3 regions of the Bacillus sp. F9_6S_D1_P_5 genome follow, and region 3 is predicted to be linked to each of the others. Evidence: riboswitches for the same ligand, from Rfam matches in the RefSeq annotation. Region 3 holds a riboswitch; each other region holds the start of a gene.

Region 1 (8,160 bases), on a different contig from region 3:
CGGCGTAGGAAAAACTAGCATTTCAGCAGCAACAGCACTTCAAAGCGCAAAACAAGGATTAAAAACTTTAGTGATGAGTACAGACCCAGCCCATAGTTTAGGAGATTCATTTAGTATAAAACTTTCTTCTGAGCCATTAGAAATTCGTGAAAATTTGTGGGCACAAGAAATTAATACGATTTATGAGATGGAAAAAGGCTGGGGAAAGTTACAGAAATACATTACCTTGCTATTCACTTCCAAAGCAGCTGATGATATTACAACCGAAGAGTTAACGATGTTTCCTGGTATGGAAGATTTAATCAGCTTACTTCGCGTACTCGATTATTATAAACAAAACACATATGACGTTATTATCATTGATTGTGCTCCAACAGGAGAAACATTAGCCATGCTCAGCTTTCCAGACATGCTCGGCTGGTGGATGGAAAAGCTCTTTCCTATTAAAAGAAAAGTTTTAAAAGTTGTTCGCCCTGTAGCTCAACCACTTCTTGGTGTCCCCCTTCCAACTGATGATATTATGGACGAATTAACAAGTACACTTGAACAGCTTGGAGAAATGAGAGATATTTTATCAAACCGAGACGTAACAAGTATCCGCATCGTTGTAAATCCCGAAAAAATGGTCATTAAAGAGGCTCAGCGTAGCTTTACTTATTTAAACTTATACGATTATAACGTGGACGCCATTATGATTAACCGTGTCATTCCTAACACTGTCACCGATCCTTATTTTCAAGCATGGAAAGATACTCAAAAGAAATATAAAACATTAATTCAAAATAGTTTTGATCCACTTCCTATTTACGAAGCTCCTATGTTTGAACAAGAAGTTATTGGTTTGTCTATGTTAGAGCGTGTAGGAGATGCTTTATTTAAATCAGATTCTTCTCCTACGGAAGTGAAATTTAACGGTCGCACTCAATATGTAAAAAAAGAAGGCGATGAATATATTTTTGTACTATCCATTCCCTTTTCGAATAAAAGTGAACTCTCATTAAATCAAAAAGGCGATGAGCTTATCATTCGTGCTGGTTCTGTTAAGCGGAACATCACATTACCAAAAACGTTAACACATCTTTCTATTCAAGGAGCAAAATTCGAAGACGATGTACTAAACATTCGATTTGGAGGTGTAGTGCATGCGTGAGGAACTACTAAGGAAGGTAATTCATGCAAAAATAAAAGTCGGTATGAATATATTAGAAGAGTTACCTGCACCAATCCAGCAATCAGCTAAGCAAATGCTAAATATTTTACAAGAGGAGCTAGCTGCTTATCCGAAAGAACGAGAGCACCAAGAAGATAATTTAAAAAGTATTATAATTGAATGAACATCTCTGGATAGAGGGCCTTTGTAGGCTTTCTATTTCCATATTGGAGTGATATAAGTTGTTGAAAAAACATTCCACTATTATGCTTTGGATTATTCCCTTGTTATTTTTCATTCATAACCTTGAAGAATCTTTCCAAATGCCGCAATATCTTGCTAATCAATTTTCAATTCATTTTATAACAAGCCAACAATTTTTCATTGCCATTTCCACATTAACAATCTTTGTCTTACTGATCGTCTTTCTATATCAACTAAACTTCTTGTCCTCTATATACTGGATTATTTTTATACAAGGGGCTATATTCTTCAACTCCATTCAACATATTATTTTGTTTTTCATTTACCGTTCCTATAACCCTGGCGTAATATCGGCAGCTTTCATTTTCACCTTTTCGATTTTCTTTTTTTCATCCCAAAAACACTTAATTTATCAAAAGAAATTCGTAATTACACTCATTTTCAGCTTATTTTCTTACCCTGTTATAATTTGGATTACCTTACTATTCGCTAGCTACTTTCATTCATAAAAAAAAGACCAGGAAAACTCCTGGTCCATTACTCTACTTAACAAACATTGGATTCTACGTTATACAGAATTGGAAGGTACAGAATTAGGGATTGTTTGTTAAGTAGATTATATGTTGAACGAACTAACAGCGGAGGGGTTCCTACGGTTAGTCGTTAAACCCGATAATTATTTTACGATTTTTTCAAGCTCATCAAGTGAAAGATCTACTGAAATGGAACCATCATTTGTTTCTTTCTTAATTGCATCTGTTACTTCTTTTGAATGATATAGTTCAATTACTTTTTTCAGTGTTGGATCATCTTTATCTTTCGTACGAGCTGCGAAAATATTAATATATGGCTTCGCATTTTCATTCTTTGGATCTTCTAAGAAAATTGGATCCTTCGCTGGATCTAATCCAGCTTGACCAGCAACACCGTTATTAATAACTGAAGCTGCAACATCTTTTAATACACGAGGTGTTTGCTGTGCGATAACCGGTGTAATTTTTAACTTCTTCGGATTTTCAGCAATGCCGCTTGGATCCCCAAATAAGCCAAAGTCTTTCTTAAGCTTTAATAATCCAGCTGCATCAAGAAGTTTTAATGCACGAGCTTGGTTCGTTGGATCATTTGGAATCGCAATTTCTGAACCATCTGGAATTTCATTTGCCTTCTTATATTTTTCAGAGTATAAGCCCATTGGTGCAATTTGCGTTGTACCAACAGCTGTAATATCTAACTTATGCTCTTTTTTAAACTGCTCTAAGAAAGCAATATGCTGGAATGAGTTTAGTTCAATATCTCCATCAGCTAGCGCCTTATTTGGCGTTGTGTAATCAGAGAACTCAACCAGTTTAATTTTAATTCCTTCTTTTTCAGCTTTCCTCTTCAAAATTTCCCAAGCGTCTCCATCCGTTCCAGTTACACCAACGCGAACTACTTTTTCTTTAGCTCCTGCCCCTGTGTCTCCACTTGAACAGCCACTTAACGCTGAAACTCCTACAATCGCTGATAATGCAAATGCTAAAATTTTCTTCATTTTCTTTTCCCCTCTTCCTTTTTATGATCTGCGTAAAAAGACTTTCGCAAAGTAGTTTCCTAAATTTTGAGCTACCTGTACAAGAATGATAAGTAAAACGACCGTTACGAACATAACTGATGTATCAAAACGTTGATAACCATATGTCATCGCTAAATCACCAAGACCGCCACCACCGACAAGCCCAGCAACTGCAGAAAATTCAATTAAACCAACTGTCATAAATGTAACCCCTAAGATCAATGGCGCTAACGCTTCTGGCACAAGAATTTCAAAAACAATTCTAATTGGCGAAGCCCCCATTGCTTGAGCTGCTTCAATGACTCCCTTTGGAACAGAAACAAGATTTGTTTCAACCATTCTAGCAATGCCGATTGATGCAACTAACGTCATTGGGAAGATTGCTGCTACTGTTCCAATCGTCGTTCCGATAACACTTCTTGTTAGTGGGCTTAAAGCTACTAAGAAGATAATGAATGGAACCGGACGAATTGTATTAATAATGATATTAAGAATAGAAAAGACCCATTTATTTTCCAAAAAGTTTCCTTTTCTCGTTACATATAATAGTAAACCTAGAGGTATACCAAGAATTGTAGCGAATATAAGGGTTACGATTACCATTAAGAGGGTATCCCCCGTCGCATCTACTATGCGAGGCCAAAATATACTCCAATCAACTCGCATGAGCTTCTACCTCCTTCAACTGCACTTGCAGTCTTAGATGTTGTAATGCTTTTTGAATTTCTTTCTGCTCACCTTGTAGCTCTACAAGTAGATTTCCAAATAGCACATTTTGAAGTTCAATAATATTTCCGTAAAGCACGTTTACATCGACGTTATAGTTTTTCGCGATATATGATAGTACTGGCTGCCCTGTCTCTTCACCAGTAAATGTTAAGCGATAAATCTGTCCGCCATTTTGAATTTTCCCTAGAACACTTTCTGGTAAATGATCATTAATAATAGAACGCACAAAGTTTTGAGTCGTCTTTGTTTTCGGTTGTGTGAAAACGTCAAACAGTTTTCCTTCTTCAATAACTTTCCCTTTCTCCATTACAGCTACACGATGACATATTTCTTTCACAACATGCATTTCATGTGTAATAAGAAGAATTGTTACATTATATTCTCGATTTACTTTCTTTAATAAGTTCAAAATTTCTGTCGTTGTTTCTGGATCTAAAGCTGACGTTGCCTCATCACATATAAGAATATCCGGTGATGTTGCAAGTGCTCTAGCAATGCCAACACGTTGTTTTTGGCCACCTGATAGTTGCTCTGGATAATAGTCTGCTTTATCTTCTAACCCGACAAACTTCAGCAGCTCATTTACTCTTTCTTTTATCTCATTCTTTGGTACTTTCGCTAACTTTAATGGGTACGCAATATTTCCAGACACTGTTCTTGAATTAAATAAATTAAAACTTTGAAAAATCATCCCGATTCTTTTTCTTAGCTTCCGTAATTCTTTCGTCGATAGTGATGTAATATCTTTATCATCTATTGAAATCGTTCCTGCCGTCGGTCTCTCTAACATATTTACTAGGCGTAACAACGTACTCTTTCCAGCGCCACTAAAACCGATAATACCGAAAATTTCGCCCTTCTCAACTGATAATGTTACGTCTTCCACCGCATGAACAGATTGCCCACCTGATTCATATACTTTACTTACGTTGTTAAAAGAAATCATTTTCTTCCCTCCTATATGCTGTAAAAACTTGAAGTAGAGCTTTCGAGGTAAAATAAAAAGTGCTCTCCCTCTTATCAAACATAAAGATAAGAAGGAGAGCACTTATATGTACTCGGTCACATCTTCTCATCTTCCAAGCCTTTTATAAAGCTTGCTGGAGTTAGCACGGTATTAAAAAACCCGTTGCTGAGGTATCGTAGGGCCAGTCCCTCCACCTCTCTGGATAAGAATGTATCGATTTAATTGTCGTTTAATTAATTCTCATTATAGAACTCAGAATAATAAGAGTCAATACATTTTTCAGAAAAATATTAATTATTTCTCTATTAAAATTTTCAAATAAAAGATTACAATATAATATTGGTTTTTAAAGTTATGTAAAATTCTTCTCCTTCATATTTTTTTAAAAGGAGAATCCTCTCTATAAATTGAATACCATTATTTGAATATGAAATTGGAGGAAGATAAATATATGAAAACAGCTCTTTTACTCGTTGATATTCAAAATGATTATTTTCCGCATGGAAAGATGGAATTGCGTAATCCAGTAGAGGCAAGTGACTATGCTGGTCAGCTACTACAACTCTTTAGATCGAAAAACGAACCTATTTTTCATATCCAACATGTAGCAATAAAAAATGAAGCTACTTTTTTCCTACCCAATACAGAAGGTGTACATATTCATGAAAGCGTACGTCCACTTAGAGAAGAAACCGTTATACTCAAACATTATCCAAATAGTTTTCGCGAAACCGATCTTCTAGAACAATTACAACGTTTAGCTATTGAGCACGTCGTCGTATGCGGGATGATGACTCATATGTGTATCGATGCTACCGTAAGAGCTGCTTTTGATTTCGGTCTTCAATGTACCGTTATACATGATGCTTGTGCTACAAAAGATCTTTCTTTTAAGAATGCTACTATACCAGCCGTTTATATTCATAACACAATTTTGGCTAGTTTAAATGGCGTATATGCAAATGTAATGAGTACAGCGGAGTTTGTAGCTACAAAAAAACACTCCCTTCAGTGAGCAAAACCGAAAGGAGTGTTTCTTGTCAAACCATAGATTTTCTTTCAAATTGTATTATACAGGAAATCCTTAAAATGAATACTAAAAAATGCGACTAATAAGTCAACTTTTTTCGTTGCTTTGTTTCTATTTACATGTTTATCCCGATATGAATAGGGTTTAGCTAGTTACACTTACCAAATGGTAATATATGGTAAGTGTTTTGAATTCAAATTAACTAGTCTCTCCTATTATTTATCTGTTTGTTTTTGCTTCTTTTTCAAATACTCCGCACGCAAATTTTCAATTTGCTGCTTTTTATCAAATTTGGCAGGCGTCTGTTTTTCATGAAACTTTGCCACAGCTACCTGACTCTTGTAATCTAATTGATATTTTCCCACTTTGTTCACCTACTTTTCTTGTCCTTAAAGAGAATCTATTCAACAAATATAATATATCTTATTTACTGAAGTAAACCTTATTAGTTTTTCTACTTATATCTATCTTAATCACATATGAAAAGTTTTTCAAAAAAAAGAGACCTTCGCATACTGCGAAGATCTCTTCTACTATTTCTTATAAAGTTTCAGAAGTAGTTTTTGCTTGCATGTGAAGCGCTAAGTAGTCAGGGCCACCAGCTTTAGAGTCTGTACCAGACATGTTAAAGCCACCGAATGGTTGGTAACCTACGATTGCACCAGTACATCCACGGTTGAAGTATAAGTTACCTACGTGGAAGTCTTCACGTGCTTTTTCAATGTGGTCACGGTTGTTAGTAACAACAGCACCTGTTAAACCGTATTCTGTATTGTTTGCAATTGCAAGTGCATGGTCAAAGTCTTTTGCTTTACAGAATGCTACTACTGGTCCGAAGATTTCTTCTTTCATTAAGCGAGCATCTTCTGCAACGTCAGCAACGATTGTTGGTTGGATGAACCAGCCTTTAGAATCGTCTCCTTCGCCACCTGCTAAGATTCTACCTTCTTCTTTACCAATTGCAACATAGCTCATTACTTTATCGAATGCAGCTTGATCATTAACAGGACCCATATTTGTACCTAATACAGCTGGGTTAGCAACTGTTAATTCTTTCGTTAATTCAACAGCACGATTTAATACGTGATCGTATACATCTTCATGGATTACTGCACGAGAACATGCAGAACATTTTTGTCCTGAGAATCCGAATGCTGATGCAACGATAGATTTAGCTGCTAATTCAAGATCTGCTTCTTTATCAACAACGATTGTATCTTTACCACCCATTTCAGCGATAACGCGTTTTAACCAAATTTGGCCTGGGTTTACTTTCGCTGCACGCTCATAAATACGGATACCTACATCACGAGATCCAGTGAAGCTCACGAAACGTGTACGAGGGTGATCTACTAAGTAGTCACCAACTTCAGAACCATTACCTGGAACGAAGTTTACTACGCCAGCTGGTAAACCAGCTTCTTCTAATACTTCCATGAATTTCGCTGCTACTACAGGAGTTGTACTAGCTGGTTTTAGTAATACTGTGTTACCAGAAACTAAAGCAGCTGTTGTCATACCTGCCATAATTGCGAATGGGAAATTCCAAGGAGAAATGATAACACCTACTCCTAATGGAATGTAAGAGAAACGATTATATTCAATTGGACGGCTTTCTACTGGAATTCCGTCTTTTAATTTTAACATTTGACGACCATAATATTCCATAAAGTCGATTGCTTCTGCTGTATCAGCATCTGCCTCATTCCATGGTTTACCTGCTTCTTTTACAAGAATAGCAGAGAATTCATGTTTTCTGCGACGAACGATTGCTGCAGCGCGGAATAAAATGTCTGCACGCATTTCTGGCTTTGATTTTCTCCAAGTTTGGAATGTTTCATCCGCTACTTGCATTGCTTTTTCAGCTAACTCACGGCTTGCTTTTGAAACGCGACCAACAAGTTCCTCTTTATTTGCAGGGTTTACAGAAACAATTTTGTCTTCTGTAGTGATTTTTTCTCCCCCAATAATTAATGGATAGTCTTGTCCAAGATAAGATTCTACTTTCTTTAAACCTTCTTCAAACGCTAATTTGTTAGCCTCCACTGAAAAATCTGTAAATGGCTCATGTTTGTATGCTACTACCATCCTTTTAGCCTCCCCTTAGAAAAACGTTTACATTTTACAACATTATTCTACACGATAATTTAGATTTATTCAAATATTCCTAGACTTATATTTTAAAAATTAATTAATTTTTAAAATATAATAAAAAAATAGATTTATACAAACGTATAACTCTACAAAATATGAGTATATTCCAAAATGTTTTTTCCAATTAATAAAATAGTTACTAATAAAAATAAAGTCCTTACATATCCAACACCTTTTTGAACTGCAAACTTCGATCCAAAATAAGCGCCCAAAATCATCGATAATCCCATAATAATACCGTATTCAAAATGAATTACATCCAAAAATAAAAAAGTAATTAAAGATACAATATTACTAACAAAGTTCAAAAGTTTTCCAGATGCTGCCGCTTGAATAAAATCCAAACCAATTAATAAAAATGCAAAAATTAAAAA
Region 2 (8,160 bases), on a different contig from region 3:
TGGAATCCATTTAATTCAACTACTGTATAACTGTTCATTGATACTGAAACATCCTCAGCTTTATAAACTTGTGGTTCCTTATTTTCAAAAAGGACTTTTGTTTTACCACCTGTTTCTTTTTCCATATAGGAAATCAGCTTAGAGTAATCGCTTGAGCTAGTAGCTGTATTTTCAGGCTTTTTCTCTTCAATTTTTTTATCTTCGGATTTTTTTTCTTCCGGTTTATTTTCTTTCTTTGTATCCGTTTTTTCTGCTTTGCTTTCTTTTGTTGTATTTTCTTTTTGTTCTTTATTTGTCGTATCGCTTTGACCACAGCCGGTTATTACAAACGCTGCTACGATTACTGTAGAAAATAAAGAAAGTAATTTTTTTGACATGTTTCTTCCCCCTATTTGTGTAAAACTAGACTCTCACATTAGCCCCACATTTTATTATAAAAAATAGAGCCAGTATTTACCAGTGTTTTTCGAATTATTTTAATTATTTAGTTATTGTAATATATTAAAATTAGTAGAAGGTCGGCATGGAATATTGACTTTTATTTTTTTATCATTTGAAATATTTCATCATATTGGTATGATAGAAATAGAGATATATGGAAAGGGGACAAGGACTTAATATGTGGATGAGCTTGTAATGATTAGAAACTAGATAGATAAATTTTTCTCTCATAAGTGAGGGTTTATTTAGTTATCTGTAAATCATTCAAGGACTGCATATTTGGCTTGTACATCCCTTTTGTAAGGATAATGTATAGGGAAATTCATATCTCTTATATAAAGTATGCGTCCTTTAAATTGGAGGAGTATATGATGAATCACTTGAAAAATAAAATAGCAGTTGTGACAGGGGTAAGTCGTCTAGATGGTATAGGTGCAGCGATTTGTAAAGAATTAGCTGAAGCAGGATACGATATATTTTTTACGTATTGGACAGCGTACGATAAAGAGATGCCTTGGGGCGTTGAGCAAAGTGAACAAATACAATTAAAAGAAGAGTTACTAAAAAACGGTGTTAAAGTATCAAGTATGGAGTTAGATTTAACTCAGAATGATGCGCCGAAAGAGCTTATAAATAAAGTTACTGAACAACTGGGCTACCCTCATATATTAATTAATAATGCAGCATATTCTACGAATAATGACTTCTCTAATTTGACTGCTGAAGAATTAGATAAGCACTACATGGTAAATATTCGCGCGACTACATTGTTAAGTAGTCAATTTGCCCGAGGGTTTGATAAGAAATCTGGTGGTAGAATTGTGAACATGACGTCGGGACAATTTCAAGGACCTATGGCAGGAGAACTAGCGTATGCAACAACGAAGGGAGCAATTGACGCCCTTACGAGTACGTTGTCAGCTGAGGTAGCTCACCTAGGAATAACAGTGAATGCAATTAATCCAGGCCCAACTAGTACAGGGTGGATGACTGAGGAGATAAAGCAAGGATTAAAGCCGATGTTTCCTTTTGGTAGAATTGGTGAGCCGAAGGATGCAGCAAGACTCATTAAGTTTTTAGTAAGTGAAGAAGCAGAATGGATTACGGGACAAGTTATTCATTCTGAAGGTGGGTTTAAAAGATAAAAAGAAGGTATCTCACTAGGGTGAGATACCTTCTTTTTTAATCCTTTTTCAATCTTCGTGCAACACCGTTACCTAAAGACTGTAACCCTTGAACGAGGATAATTAAAATAAAGACGGTTGCATACATTACTTCCGGTTCGTATCGTAAATGCCCAAATCGATATGCTAAATCACCAAGACCGCCAGCACCTACAAGTCCAGCCATTGCTGTTGCGCCAATTAAGCCGATTGTTGCGATTGTTAACCCAAGTACAAGGGAGGGACGAGCTTCTTTCACCATAACGTGCCAAATGATTTTTATAGTAGAAATGCCCATCGCTTGATAAGCTTCAATAACACCACGATCCACTTCTAATAAAGCCGTTTCCATTAACCTTGCAATATAAGGGGCCGTGAATACGACAAGTGGTACGATGACACCTTGCACACCAATCGATGTTCCCATTAGAAACTTTGTAAAAGGTAAAATAAAGAATAGTAGAATGATAAACGGAAGAGAGCGAATGATATTAATAATTGTATCCAGAATTGGATAAATGATTTTATTTTCGTGCTGCCCACCAGGTCTCATTAAAACAAGTGTGACGCCAAGTGGTAGTGCAATAAGGATAGAGATGAATAGTGAAATAGATGTCATTTGAAATGTTTGAATGGTTGCTTCCCATATGACTTTACCCCATTCATCCAAAAAGGACTTGTTTCCCATAATCTGTTCTACCTCCTTCTACGATGATCCCTTGCTCTTGTAAAAATGATAAAGCACGGTCTACTTCAGTTTTTTCACCTTGCATATGAATGATCAGTTTCCCATATGCTTCATGTTTTAACTGTGTAATATTACCGGATAAAATATTCGGATACACTTGAAAACGTTTTGTAGCGATAGCTAACGCTGGTTCGCCAGGAGAAGTTCCTATAAATGAAAGTGTTACGATTTCTCCGGTTCTTTGTAGCTCTTTCTGTACGTCTTCAGGAATCTTCGCTGCAAATGCACTATTTACGAATTTTTTCGTTGTTGCATGTTGTGGGTTTGTGAATATATCCTTCACAGTCCCGCTTTCAACTACTGCTCCATGTTCCATGACAGCAACTCGGTCACATATACGCTGGATGACATTCATTTCATGTGTAATTAATAAAATTGTGATCCCAATTTCTTCATTAATCTTTAATAATAGATCAAGAATAGATTCCGTTGTTTCTGGGTCTAAAGCGCTCGTTGCTTCGTCGCTTAATAACACTTCTGGTTCATGGGATAGTGCACGTGCAATGGCAACACGTTGTTTCTGACCACCAGAAAGTTCACTCGGATAGGCATCTTTTCGGTTGAAAAGGTCGACAATGCGTAAATATTTTTCTACTCTTTTTTCGATCTCCGTTTTTGGAATGCCAGCAAGGCGTAACGGTAATGCAATATTTTCATAAACGGTAACAGTTTTAAGTAAATTGAATCCTTGAAAAATCATCCCGATTTTTTGTCGCGCTTTTGCAAGTTCCTTTGCTGATAAAGTTGTTAAGTCTTGATCGTTGACAATGATATTTCCTGTCGTTGGTTTTTCTAATAAATTTACACATCGAATTAATGTACTTTTACCAGCGCCGCTATATCCAATGATTCCAAATACTTCGCCCCTTTTTACTTGGAGGGAAGTAGGTTTAAGAGCTTCCACATTCCCCTTTTTTGTTGTAAATACTTTGGATACATTTTTTAATTCAATCATTATCGTCAGCTCCTACCAAGACGGTAAAACAGAACCATCAAATTTTTTCTCGATAAATTCTTTTACTTCTTTAGATTGATAAGCTTTCTTTAATTTATTTACAACGGCATCATCTTTATTTTCAGTACGAACAACGACCCAGTTCACATATGGTGAATCTTTTCCTTCACGGAAGATAGAATCTTTCGCAGGGCTTAATTTTGCACCTAATGCAAAGTTTGTATTAATTGCAGCTGCTTTCACTTCACTTAGTTGTGTCGGTAATTGAGATGCCTCTAATTCAACAATCTTTAAATTTTTCGGATTTTCAATTACATCTTTCGCAGTCGCTTTTTCTGTAGCCTTTGGATCCACTTTTAAAACACCTGCTTTTTCAAATAGCTTTAAAGCTCGAAGTTCATTCGTTGGATCATTTGGCACAGCAATCGCATCGCCCTCTTTTAAGTCTTTTACATCTTTTAAGCTTTTAGAATATACGCCCATAGGGAATGTTACTGTTGAAAATACTTCAGTTAATTTCATATTGCGTTCAGCTTTAAATACGTCTAAATATGATTTCGTTTGATAGCTATTTACATCGAGGCTTTTTTCATCTAAAGATACGTTTGGTGCTACATAATCATTAAATACTTTTACATCAATTTCGAGTCCGTCTTTCGCTGCCACTTCTTTCACCTTTTCAAAAATTTGTTCATGCGGTCCACCCGTTACGCCGACAGTAATCTTTTTCTCATCTAACGTTTTTACCTCTTTATCGGAATTAGCACCACATGCACCTAACAATAATACCGCTCCACTTACAATGCTCAATAATACTTTTTTCATCTATAGTTCCCCCTTCATATACGTTCCAAAATAAAAAGCACCTCTCAAAAATAAGAGAGGTGCCGAATAGACAAAATAGGATCCTCTCTTATCTTCCAAAACGAAAACTCGTTTTGCAGGAATTAGCACCTTAGCTTATACGTCATAAGCTCGGTTGCCGGGCATCATCGGGCCAGTCCCTCCGCCACTCTTGATAAGAGTATGTGTATGTAGTTTTTTAATATGGTACTAATAGTAAATCTTACAAAAAGAATTGTCAATGTTATTTTCTGAATATATTTTATTTTAAGGTAATCGAAACGTTACCTTTTTTATGTCCCTTTTCCACATACATATGCGCTTCAGAAATTTCTTCTAATCGGTAAGTTCTATCAATAACAGGTTTTAAATGTTCTGTTTCAGTTAGTTCTTTTAGTAGAATCATATCCTCTTTACTTACCTTTGCCATCATTCCATTAACAGATACATATTTTCCATTGGGTGTTAATGTATTTGTACAAAGGGATTTTTTATACTTCCCAACTGCATCAAATATAATATCGTAGCGCTCGCGCCTCTTAGTAAAATCTTCTTTCGTATAATCAATTACTTTATCAGCTCCTAAAGATTGAACGAGTTCAAAATTTGAATTACTACAAACAGCCGTAACGGTCGCACCGAAATATTTAGCAAGTTGTACAGCAGCTGTTCCTACCGATCCTGAGGCACCATATATGAGCACTTGTTGCCCTTTTTTTATAAGGCCCTTTCTCAGGAAATGCAATGCTGAAGTTCCACCAAAAGGAATAACTGCCGCTTCTTCATACGTCACATTGGTAGGTTTTAATGTTATTAATCCACTTTCATGTACGCATGTGTACTCGGCGTAACCGCCGAGGTTTAGTTCTGTTAATGCAAAAATAGGATCACCTTTTTTAAATTGAGTTACATCTGTTCCAATTTCCTCAATTTCTCCAGCTAATTCTACACCAAGTATAGGGTTTCTCGGTTTTCTGAAACCTAATATGATCCGCATAGGAATCCAAAATAAGAGGGGACTATTAAAACCGCGTATTCTACAATCTCCAGTCGATACACTTGTTGCGTGAATTTTAACTAATACTTCGTTCTTTTTAGGCGTAGGTTTCTCTATATTTTGAAGCTGAAGAACGTTAGGTGGTCCATACTTTGTGCAAATAATTGCTTTCATAATGACCTCCTGAAATGAGTTGTTGTTATTTATATCATATTTAAAATCTTCATTAAACATGTCGCTATATAGAGAATATAGATTAAAAATTATATAGATTTCATAGGAAAAGAGGTGATATTATTTTTGGAAAGGGGGCGACATTATGAAAAAAATTATTTTTGTTTCAAGTTTAGTACTTGCAATCAGTCTAGGGGCAGGGTGTAGTAATGAGAAAACAGCAAAGATGGATGAACCGAAAAAAGAATCAGTTCAAAAAGAAAAGGAATTAGCAGCGAAGGATGTTTTCAAGAAAACGAACGAAGCTTTTAAAAATGAAGAGCATGTAACGATGACATATGGTGTAGGGGTAAAAGCTGAGGGAACAGAGATGGATATATTAAAGGCTAAGATGCAATTAGAGCCAAAGACAAAGAATTCTCGTTCTGAAATGAATATTTCCGGTACAGATGTTGTAGTGTATACTGTGGATGGTAAAGTTGCTGGTGAGGTGAAAAATCCTAATACAGGAGAAGTTATAACCGTACCAGAGGAGCAATTAAACGCTGGTGGAATGAAAGCGACTCAAGATATTATAGATAAATTAGAAGTACCGGAAGTAGTTTTAGATAAAATGAAGATGGAGAAAAGCGGAGATAAATATAAACTGAAATTTACATTAAAAGGGAAAGAAACAGAAAGTATGTTAACTAGCATGGATGAAACGCAGAAGAAAATGTTACAAGCACAAAATGCGAAAATAGAAGAAGTGGATGCAGAATATATCATTACAAAAGATTTTAAATATGAATCAGCAAAGATAGACATGATTATGAGTAGTAATGGCAAGGATAAAGCACACATTATTACGAACGCAAAGTATACGTCGTACGAAAAGTTTGACCCAATACAATTGCCAGCAGCAAAGTAACAGTTTTGATGAGGGGACCTAAAATAAGGTGCCCTCTTTTTTGTATACTTTCTTCATAGGAAAATAGGTACAATATGAAGAGGAAAAGATGTAGAAGAGGAGAGTGTCATTTGAAAAAAAGAAAGATAGCGGTGGTTATGATGGCTTATACAGTGTTGCTTGCGACATCTGTAAATACATATAAAGAGCAATTAAATCATCCGATTATGAGCGATGTAGGAAAGTTACTCCCGACGAAAATAAAACGTGTTGAAAGTGCTGAAGATGAAATTTCATTAAAACAGGTTGTGCAAGATGCAAATGTTTCTGGGGAGAAAATTTCTATCGCAGGTATGCAACATAGCCAAGGCGGACAGACGTATTATCCGAACGGTACGATGCTTGATATGAAAGGATATAATGAAATATTAGAGTTTAATCCGGAGAAGAAGAGGATTAGGGTACAAAGCGGTGTCACATGGAATGACATTCAAAAGAAAATCAATCCGTATGGTCTTGCGGTTCAAGTAATGCAGTCGCAAAATATTTTTACTGTTGGTGGTTCATTAAGTGTAAATGTACATGGACGTGACATTCGTCATGAAGCATTAATTGATACAGTAGAGTCATTTAGATTGTTAACGGCAGATGGTACGGTGCGTAATGTAAGTAGAGAAGAGAATGCTGATTTGTTTCCGTATGTAATTGGGGGATACGGATTGTTTGGCGTGATTTTAGATGTGACGCTAAAGTTAACAAACGATGAATTGTATGAAACGCATACGAAGGTACTAGATTATAAGGAATACTCTTCATATTTTAAGAATAAAGTGCGGAGGGATGAGGATATACGTATGCATTTAGCACGTATTTCTGTTGCCCCACATTCATTTTTAAAAGAAATGTATGTGACAGATTATGTATTAGCAAAAGATCAGCAGAAGTTGAGAGAGTACAGTAAATTAAAAGAAGAAAATATTATAGCTGCGCCAAAGTTTTTACTCGGTTTATCACGCTATAGTGATTGGGGAAAAGGTACATTTTGGGATATACAAAGAAGTTATTTTGAACGTACAAATGGTAAGTACGAAACGCGAAATAATGTAATGAGATCGGATAGTGCCTTTATGGAATATGATAACCCAAATTTAACCGAGGTTTTACAGGAGTATTTCGTACCGATAGACAGTTTTGCAGTATATATAGATGACTTGCGAAATGTTTTGAGTGAAGAGGAATTAAATCTTCTTAACATTACCATTCGTTATGTAGAAAAGAATGAAAATGCGGTACTATCTTATGCGAAAGATGATATGTTTGCACTGGTTCTTTTAATTAATCAAGGACGCTCAGAGGATGAAATAAAGAAAACAAAAGTGGTCATTCAGAAGATGATTGATGTTACTTTAAAGCATAATGGTAGTTATTATTTACCGTATTATTCTTACCCAACGAAGGAGCAGTTAAAAAGGGCATATCCTCGTATAGAAGAATTTCTTCAGAAGAAAAAAGAAGCGGATCCAAAAGAGAGATTTGTGAATTTATTTTATAGGGAGTATACGAAATGACATATAGAAGATTTGTAGCGTCACAAAGCATAATTATGATGGCGGGAAGTATGGTATTTCCTTTTTATATACTATTGCTTCGCAACGTTGGGAATAGCTTCTCGCAATTTGGCTGGGCGTATGGCTTATTCGCTTTAACTTCAGCACTTGTGTATCCGGTAGTAGGAAAGGTGTCCGATAGAGTAGGTGATCGGAAATTATTAATTATATATGCTTGGTCCATGGCAGTATTAATGCTTTGTTTCCCGATTGCCACGGAAGTCTGGCATGTGTATATTCTTCAAATTGTAATGGGGGTTTTAGGTGCTGTGCAGCGTAATACAGAGAAGACGTCGTTAGCACGAAAGGTTGTGCAAGAAAATGCTGGTTATGAGATTGGGAA
Region 3 (7,983 bases):
AATAAGGGAGGAATTCAAATGTATTTACACGGCACAAGCCGAATCAATGGGCAAGGACACTTAGAAATTGGAGGGTGCGATACGACGCAGCTAGCAAAACAATATGGAACACCACTTTATGTATACGATGAAGAGTCTATTCGAGGAAAGTGCCGCGCGTTTCATCGTGCTTTTAAAGAAAGTGGTTTCACTTACCAAGTAGCATATGCAAGCAAGGCGTTCTTGTGCATGGAGATGTGCCGAGTGGCTCGTGAAGAGAATATGTCATTAGATGTTGTTTCTGGAGGGGAATTATATACTGCGCTTCAAGCAGGATTTCCGGCATCGCGTATTCATTTTCATGGCAATAATAAAACAGATGAAGAAATTGTGATGGCTCTTCAGGCGAATATTGGTTGTTTTGTCGTAGATAATTTCTTAGAATTAGAGATTTTGCATGATTTAGCAGTGCAACATGGGAAATTTGTGAACATATTAATTCGTGTAACGCCTGGAGTAGAGGCGCACACACATGAATATATTACAACAGGTCAAGATGATTCGAAATTTGGATTTGGCGTGTCAAATGGTCAAGCGATGCAAGCAATTGAACTTGCTTTACAAAAATCAAATTATAACGTGCTAGGGATCCATTCACATATTGGGTCGCAAATATTTGAAACAGCTGGTTTTGTTCGAGCAATTGAAGTTCTTCGCCAATTTTTAGAAGAAGTGAGAGAGCAAACAAACTATGTAGTAAAAGTGTTAAATGTAGGCGGGGGATTTGGAATACGTTACACAGAGTCAGATACACCATTAACTCTTGAGACATATGTGCGAGCTGTAACAAGTGCAGTGAGAGAACAATTTACAGTATGTAATTATCCATTGCCAGAAATATGGGTTGAACCAGGTCGTAGCATTGTAGGAGATGCTGGAACGACACTTTATACAGTCGGATCTGTGAAAGACATTCCTGGTATTCGGAAGTATGTATCAGTGGATGGTGGGATGACTGATAATTTAAGACCTGCTTTATATAACGCTCGTTATGAAGCGATGTTAGCGAATCGAGGGAACGATGAGAACGAGGAAGTTGTTTCGATTGCAGGAAAATGTTGTGAGAGTGGAGATATGTTAATTTGGGATATCACTTTACCGAAAGTTGCTACTGCTGATTTATTAGCAATTTCTTGTACAGGGGCATACGGGTACTCGATGGCGAATAATTATAACAGGATTCGTAGACCAGCTGTCGTCTTCGCGAAAGGCGGCACATCACAAATTGTTGTAGAGCGCGAAACATATGAAAATATCATTGGGAACGATCGCATACGTATTAAAGAACTGGTTTAAATAGGGGAAAAGGAGTTGTTCGGATGGGCAATTCCTTTTTTGTAAAATAAAATAATTAAAATATATCGGAAAACTAGGATTGAAAAAAATCTGAATTGTGATAAAATACAAATACAAAGCTTATCAAGAGAAGCGGAGGGAACTGGCCCGACGAAGCTCGGCAACCTGCTTATAGAAAGCAAGGTGCTAACTCCAGCAAAATGGAATCCATTTTGAAAGATAAGGTAAAATATATTACCGAACAGTCTTTTCGAAATGGGAAAGATTTTTTTTATGAATAAAAAGGGGGGCTGTTCGCGTGAGCGTACGGGAACATTTTGAGGAAGTATCTGAGAGAATTCAAGCGATGCTTGCTGATATGAAATATGGTTCAATTACAATTGTTGTGCAAGATGGGAAAGTCATTCAATTAGAGAAAAGTGAAAAAGTACGTTTAAAGTAAAAAGCGCTGACTAGAAAAACTAGAGGCGGTTTTAACCTATATCATTAGGTTAAAACCGTCTTTTTGCTTTTACAGGGGGAAAGAACATGTTGACGTATGAAACGTGGGAAGAAAATAACATTTCATTTTCAGAAGAAGATGAAACGAAAGGCGCGCTATCTGTATTAAGTTGGGCTTATAAAGAATACAAAAGTGAAATTGTATACGCATGTAGCTTCGGAGTGGAAGGGATGGTACTACTGCATCTTATAAACCAAGTAAATCCATCTGCTAAAGTTGTATTTTTAGATACAAATGTTCATTTTCAAGAAACGTATGAATTAATTCAAAAAGTGCGGAGACGATTTCCTTCATTAAATATTATAGAACAACAGCCGGAACTTACACTTGATGAACAAGCGAAGTTGCATGGTGAGAAATTATGGGAAAGTAATCCGAATCTCTGTTGTAAAATTAGAAAAATTTTACCGTTAGAAAAATCATTAGCAGCAGAAAAAGCGTGGATATCGGGCTTAAGGAGGGAACAATCAGAAACACGTAAGCATACAAAGTTTATAAATCAAGATCATCGCTTTCAATCTATTAAAGTTTGTCCGCTCATTCATTGGACGTGGAAAGAGGTATGGCGATATGTATACAAACATAGTTTGCCGTATAACCCGCTGCATGATGTTGGATATCCAAGTATTGGGTGTGAGAAGTGTACGTTACCTGTAGGTGAGGGTGGCGATTCGAGAGATGGTAGATGGGCCGGGAAAGTGAAAACTGAATGCGGTCTACATTACCAATAAGATGAATTTGAAAATAAAGCTAAGAGAGGATATAGAAAATGAGTACAAGAAACGAATTAGTAAATCTTATAGATGAGACATATGACGTATCACAAATTGAAAAAGAAATTGCGCTAGACAACATTGCGTTAAGTGATTTAGAGCTATTAGCGACAGGGGGATATAGCCCGCTTACTGGTTTTTTAGGAAAGAAAGATTATGACTCGGTTGTAGAAACGCTTCGTTTAGTTAACGGGAGTGTTTGGAGTATACCGATTACGTTACCAGTAACAGAAGAAGTAGCAGAGAGTCTGAAAGCTGGAGAGGAAGTAAAACTTGTTAACGCTGGAAATGTATATGGCGTCATTCAAATAGAAGATATTTTTGTGCCTGACAAGGAAAAAGAAGCGTTACTAGTGTATAAAACGACGGATGAGGCTCATCCTGGAGTGAAAAAATTATACGAACGACCGAATGTTTACGTCGGAGGAGCTATTATTCTTACGAAACGTTTTGAAAATAATCCGTTTCCTTCTTATCATTTAGATCCAATTGAAACGAGAGAAGAATTTAAAAAACGTGGTTGGAAAACAGTAGTCGGATTCCAAACGAGAAATCCGGTACATCGTGCCCATGAATATATTCAAAAATCTGCTCTTGAAATTGTAGACGGCCTCTTTTTGAATCCGCTCGTTGGAGAAACGAAGTCGGATGATATTCCTGCTGATGTAAGGATGGAAAGTTATGAAGTATTACTTCAAAATTATTATCCGAAAGATCGTGTCTTTTTAAGTGTATTTCCTGCAGCAATGCGTTACGCAGGACCGAGGGAAGCGATATTTCATGCGCTAGTTAGAAAGAATTTTGGATGTACACACTTTATAGTAGGGCGCGATCATGCAGGGGTAGGAGACTATTACGGTACTTATGAAGCGCAAGAAATTTTTACAAACTTTACAGTGGAAGAGTTAGGGATTACACCGCTATTTTTTGAACATAGTTTTTACTGCGCGAAATGTGAAGCGATGGCTTCGACGAAAACATGCCCGCACGGAAAAGAAGATCATGTCATTTTATCAGGTACGAAAGTAAGAGAATTATTAAGAAACGGTGAGGTTCCGCCAAGTACATTTAGTCGTAAAGAAGTAGTGGAAGTACTAATTAAGGGTTTGAAAAAAGAAGTAGTAACAGAATAGGGAGAGAATGAGATGGACACAAATATTACTTGGCATACAGCATCTGTTTCAAAAGATGAGAGAAGAATAAAAAATAGGCATCATAGTTTTGTAGTTTGGTTTACTGGATTATCAGCTTCAGGTAAATCTACAGTGGCGAACGCGGTTGCTCGTAAACTATTTGAAAAGAATATTGGAAACTATGTACTAGATGGAGATAATATACGCCACGGTTTAACTAAAGACTTAGGTTTTTCTGAAAGTGATCGTATGGAGAATATAAGAAGGATTGGCGAAGTGGCGAAGCTATTTGTAGATCAAGGTACTGTTGTTCTTACGGCATTTATTTCACCGTTTCGAATAGACAGAAAACAAGTTAGAGATCTATTAGCTGCAGATGAGTTTATAGAAGTGTTTGTAAAGTGTCCAATTGAAGAGTGCGAAAAGCGTGATCCGAAAGGGCTTTATAAAAAAGCAAGAAAAGGTGATATTAAAGAGTTTACAGGTATCGATTCACCGTATGAGGAACCAGAGCAAGCGGAATTAATTGTAGAAACGCACAAGTATTCTATTGAAGAATGTGCAGAACAAATTGTGAAGTACTTACAAGAGCGTAGTTTTATCCCGCATTAACAGGCAGTAAAACTCCCAACTCAAAATTTGTCTAGGGAAAAGAAGTTAGGTGGGAGATAAACTGCCCGTAAATGCCCGATTGGTTAAGGTTAATAATCAGTGGGGGATAAACACCCCCCACTGATTAAAGTTTCACTTTATATAGGGGGATTAAAAAATGAGTTATGAAAAAGTATGGGCTAACAATGAAAAATTAAATCAAACTGAGAAAAATAAATTGAAAAAAGATGGATTGCAAATCTTTAATGATATTCCTTATTATGCGGAGAATGGCTTCGAATCGATTCCGAAAGAAGAGTGGGATGCATTCAAATGGGCAGGGTTGTATTTACAAAGACCGAAAGAAGCTGGATATTTTATGATGCGTGTAAATATTCCTTCAGGGATTATTACGAATGCACAGGCAGAAGTGCTTGCTTCTATCGCTGAGGATTATGGGCGTGACGTAATAGATATTACGACAAGACAGGCGATTCAGTTTCATTGGTTAGAAATTCATCAAATTCCAGATATTTTTAAAAGGTTAGCAAGAGTTGGGTTATCTTCAGCTGGAGCGTGTGGTGATATAACGCGTAATATTACAGGAAATCCGCTTGCTGGCATTGATGCAAATGAACTGTTTGATACAACTGGTATTGTGAAAGAGGTATATGACTATTTCCAACATAATGAAGAGTTTTCTAACTTACCACGTAAATTTAAAATGTCTATTAGTTCTAACATTTATAATTCAGCAAACGCAGAGATTAACTGTGTTGCATTTACACCTGCAACGAAAGAAATAGATGGTGAGAAAAAAGTTGGTTTTCATATAAAAGTAGGCGGTGGATTATCAGCTCGTCCATATTTAGCTGATGAATTAGATGTATTCGTTTTACCGGAAGAAGTAAAGGTGGTATCGATTGCGATTGCTACGATATTCCGTGATTTTGGATATCGCGAAAAACGTCATTTAGCTCGTTTGAAATTTCTTGTTGCAGACTGGGGAGCAGAGAAATTTAAAGAGAAACTAATAGAGTATACGGGACCATTGCAAAGTAAAGGAGAAAGTGCTGTCAAAGGATGGAATGCTGGATACTTTTATGGGGTTCAAGATCAAAAACAAGATGGACTAAAATATGTAGGTTTTAATGTGCCGGTAGGACGTCTACATGCAGAAGAAATGTTTGAGATTGCAAGAATTGCTAAGCAGTATGGAAATGGACAGATTCGTACATGTAATTCGCAAAACTTTATTATTCCGAATGTTCCGCCAGAAAATGTGACGGGTTTACTAAATGAGCCATTGTTTGAAGCAATATCAGCAAGTCCGAAATCATTTATTGGTCATGCGGTTTCTTGTACTGGTATTGAATATTGCAACCTTGCTTTAGTAGAAACGAAAGAAAGATTGCGGAAAATTGCCGAATACTTAGATACACAAATTGCACTTGATGTTCCGGTTCGTATTCATATGGTAGGGTGCCCGAATTCATGTGGTCAACGTCAAATTGCTGACATTGGATTACAAGGTGTGAAAATGAAAACGAAGGAAAAAGGAATTGTTGAAGCATTTGAAATATATGTAGGTGGAACGTTATTAGATGGTGGTGCTTATAATCAAAAGTTAAAAGGGAAAATAGATGGCGAGGATCTACCTGCTGTACTTGCTTCATTTATAAGTTATTTCAAAGAGAATAAATTACCAGCTGAAACGTTTTATGATTTTGTCGGTCGTATCGGTGTAGATACATTACAAATAGCGTTAAATAACGTACTAGAAGAATTAATAGCGTCTTAGGAGGGACAATATGGATTTATATCGATTTGAAGCTGTGTTAATAAATAGTATTGTTCCGATTGTTGTCGTTGCTCAAAGTGAAGAACAGGCATTTAAGCTCGCGGAGATGGAGCTTGAAAAGCATTTTTTACCGTTGCCAGAAGTAAAGGAGATTTCCCTATTTGAAAAAAAGAAGATTCGAAAAGGGGCGGCTTTTGTTATTCATGAGTAAGGAACAAGTAATACGAAATAATGCAAACTTCCATTCGTATATAAGGATGGAAGTTTCACTTTAATAGTAGAAATGAGGAGAGATGATGGGGAAGGTTTATATCGTTGGTGCGGGTCCTGGTGATCCAGATTTAATTACTGTGAAAGGGTTGAAATGTATTAAAGAGGCAGATGTTATTTTGTACGACCGTCTCGTAAATAAAGAGTTACTTTCCTATGCAAAGCCTGAAGCGGATTTAATTTATTGCGGAAAACTACCAAATTATCACACGATGAAGCAAGAGACAATTAACACGTTTCTTATTAAGTATGCGAAAAAAGGAAAAGTTGTAACGAGGCTTAAGGGCGGCGATCCATTTGTATTTGGTAGAGGGGGAGAAGAAGCTGAAGCGTTAGCGAAGCAAGGGGTACCATTTGAAATTGTTCCTGGTATTTCAGCTGGAATAGCTGCTCCTGCTTATGCTGGTATTCCGGTGACACATCGTGATGCAAGTGCAAGTTTTGCTATTGTGACAGGGCATAGGAAAGAAGATGCTGAAGAAGAAGTGAAGTGGGAACATTTAGCGAAAGGTGTAGAGACTTTAGCTGTATATATGGGGGTTAGTAATTTACCCTACATATGTGAACAACTGATGAAGCATGGAAAAGATAAAAGTACACCTGCTGCTATTATTGAGCGAGGAACGACATCTATGCAGCGCACAGTTGTTGGGACGTTAGGGACAATTGTAGATGTTGCCAAAAAAGAACAAATTCAAAATCCGAGCATGATTGTAATTGGAGAAGTGGTCCGTTTTAGAGAAAAAATCCATTGGTTTGAGAAACAGACAGAAAGTACGTATCAAGTAAGTGGAGTGTTATAAAATGAAAGCCATCTTATATATATGTCATGGAAGTCGTTTGAAAGCAGCTAAAGAAGAAGCGGTTGCTTTTATTACGTCATGCATGAACCGTGTAGAGGCAAGTATTCAAGAAGTTTGTTTTTTGGAGTTAGCGAGTCCGACTATTGATGAAGGGTTCCGTACATGTGTGAAGCGTGGTGCTACAGAGATTATTGTTATTCCAGTTTTTTTATTAGCGGCAGGTCATGTGAAAAAAGATATCCCGTTTGAATTGGAGAAGTTAAATAATCAATTTTCGGATGTTAAAGTGACCTATGGTAACCCATTTGGTGTATCAGAAACACTTGTTAAATCGGTATATAGCGGAAGTGGCATTGAACAGGAAGATAAGAATGAAGTGACGCTACTTCTCGTTGCAAGAGGGAGCAGTGATCCTGACGTATTACGAGATATAAACTGGATCGCCTCTTTATTTCAAACAGAAGAGAGAATTAAAAAAGTAGAGGTTTGTTATTTAGCGGCTGCTGAGCCGAAATTTGAGGAGAAGTTAAAGGAAGTTGTAGAACGAAAAGAAAAGAACATCGTTGTGCTACCTTACTTGTTATTTACAGGTTTACTTATGAAACATATTGAAAAAGAAGTGGGCCGATATGAGTTGGGTGATATAAAAATAAGTCCGTATTTAGGAAAGAATGAAGCGTTTCAGTATATGTTAATTCAAAAAACGAAGAAATTATTGAAGGGGGATCAATATGTATCCACTTACAGTGCGAGTTGAGAAGAAACGTGTTGTTGT

What was found. Region 3 has a riboswitch for S-adenosylmethionine ahead of ACUXEY_RS24120 (YezD family protein). Riboswitches for the same ligand answer to the same signal wherever they lie in the genome.
Region 1: it holds a riboswitch for S-adenosylmethionine, as region 3 does, so the genes downstream of both, ACUXEY_RS15665 (methionine ABC transporter ATP-binding protein) here and ACUXEY_RS24120 (YezD family protein) in region 3, are expected to answer to the same signal.
Region 2: it holds a riboswitch for S-adenosylmethionine, as region 3 does, so the genes downstream of both, ACUXEY_RS23440 (MetQ/NlpA family ABC transporter substrate-binding protein) here and ACUXEY_RS24120 (YezD family protein) in region 3, are expected to answer to the same signal.

What each region holds. Positions count from the first base shown of each region.
Region 1 is NZ_JBTREW010000011.1:176,175-184,334, forward strand. Features, by position in the region: gene ACUXEY_RS15640 (ArsA family ATPase) at 1-1,150, shown strand, start outside; gene ACUXEY_RS15645 (DUF3926 domain-containing protein) at 1,143-1,334, shown strand; gene ACUXEY_RS15650 (HXXEE domain-containing protein) at 1,393-1,863, shown strand; gene ACUXEY_RS15655 (MetQ/NlpA family ABC transporter substrate-binding protein) at 2,031-2,885, opposite strand; gene ACUXEY_RS15660 (methionine ABC transporter permease) at 2,907-3,572, opposite strand; gene ACUXEY_RS15665 (methionine ABC transporter ATP-binding protein) at 3,562-4,581, opposite strand; SAM riboswitch class I at 4,705-4,811, opposite strand; gene ACUXEY_RS15670 (cysteine hydrolase family protein) at 5,054-5,617, shown strand; gene ACUXEY_RS15675 (hypothetical protein) at 5,848-5,997, opposite strand; gene pruA (L-glutamate gamma-semialdehyde dehydrogenase) at 6,173-7,720, opposite strand; gene ACUXEY_RS15685 (TSUP family transporter) at 7,873-8,160, opposite strand, start outside.
Region 2 is NZ_JBTREW010000024.1:48,173-56,332, reverse strand. Features, by position in the region: gene ACUXEY_RS23460 (DUF5068 domain-containing protein) at 1-377, opposite strand, end outside; gene ACUXEY_RS23455 (SDR family oxidoreductase) at 810-1,586, shown strand; gene ACUXEY_RS23450 (methionine ABC transporter permease) at 1,624-2,292, opposite strand; gene ACUXEY_RS23445 (methionine ABC transporter ATP-binding protein) at 2,267-3,307, opposite strand; gene ACUXEY_RS23440 (MetQ/NlpA family ABC transporter substrate-binding protein) at 3,320-4,132, opposite strand; SAM riboswitch class I at 4,218-4,332, opposite strand; gene ACUXEY_RS23435 (NAD(P)-dependent alcohol dehydrogenase) at 4,413-5,321, opposite strand; gene ACUXEY_RS23430 (DUF6612 family protein) at 5,467-6,231, shown strand; gene ACUXEY_RS23425 (FAD-binding protein) at 6,342-7,778, shown strand; gene ACUXEY_RS23420 (MFS transporter) at 7,775-8,160, shown strand, end outside.
Region 3 is NZ_JBTREW010000026.1:3,959-11,941, forward strand. Features, by position in the region: gene lysA (diaminopimelate decarboxylase) at 19-1,335, shown strand; SAM riboswitch class I at 1,453-1,561, shown strand; gene ACUXEY_RS24120 (YezD family protein) at 1,634-1,777, shown strand; gene ACUXEY_RS24125 (phosphoadenylyl-sulfate reductase) at 1,864-2,568, shown strand; gene sat (sulfate adenylyltransferase) at 2,607-3,743, shown strand; gene cysC (adenylyl-sulfate kinase) at 3,756-4,355, shown strand; gene ACUXEY_RS24140 (nitrite/sulfite reductase) at 4,513-6,135, shown strand; gene ACUXEY_RS24145 (DUF3906 family protein) at 6,146-6,346, shown strand; gene cobA (uroporphyrinogen-III C-methyltransferase) at 6,432-7,208, shown strand; gene ACUXEY_RS24155 (sirohydrochlorin chelatase) at 7,210-7,965, shown strand; gene ACUXEY_RS24160 (NAD(P)-binding protein) at 7,940-7,983, shown strand, end outside.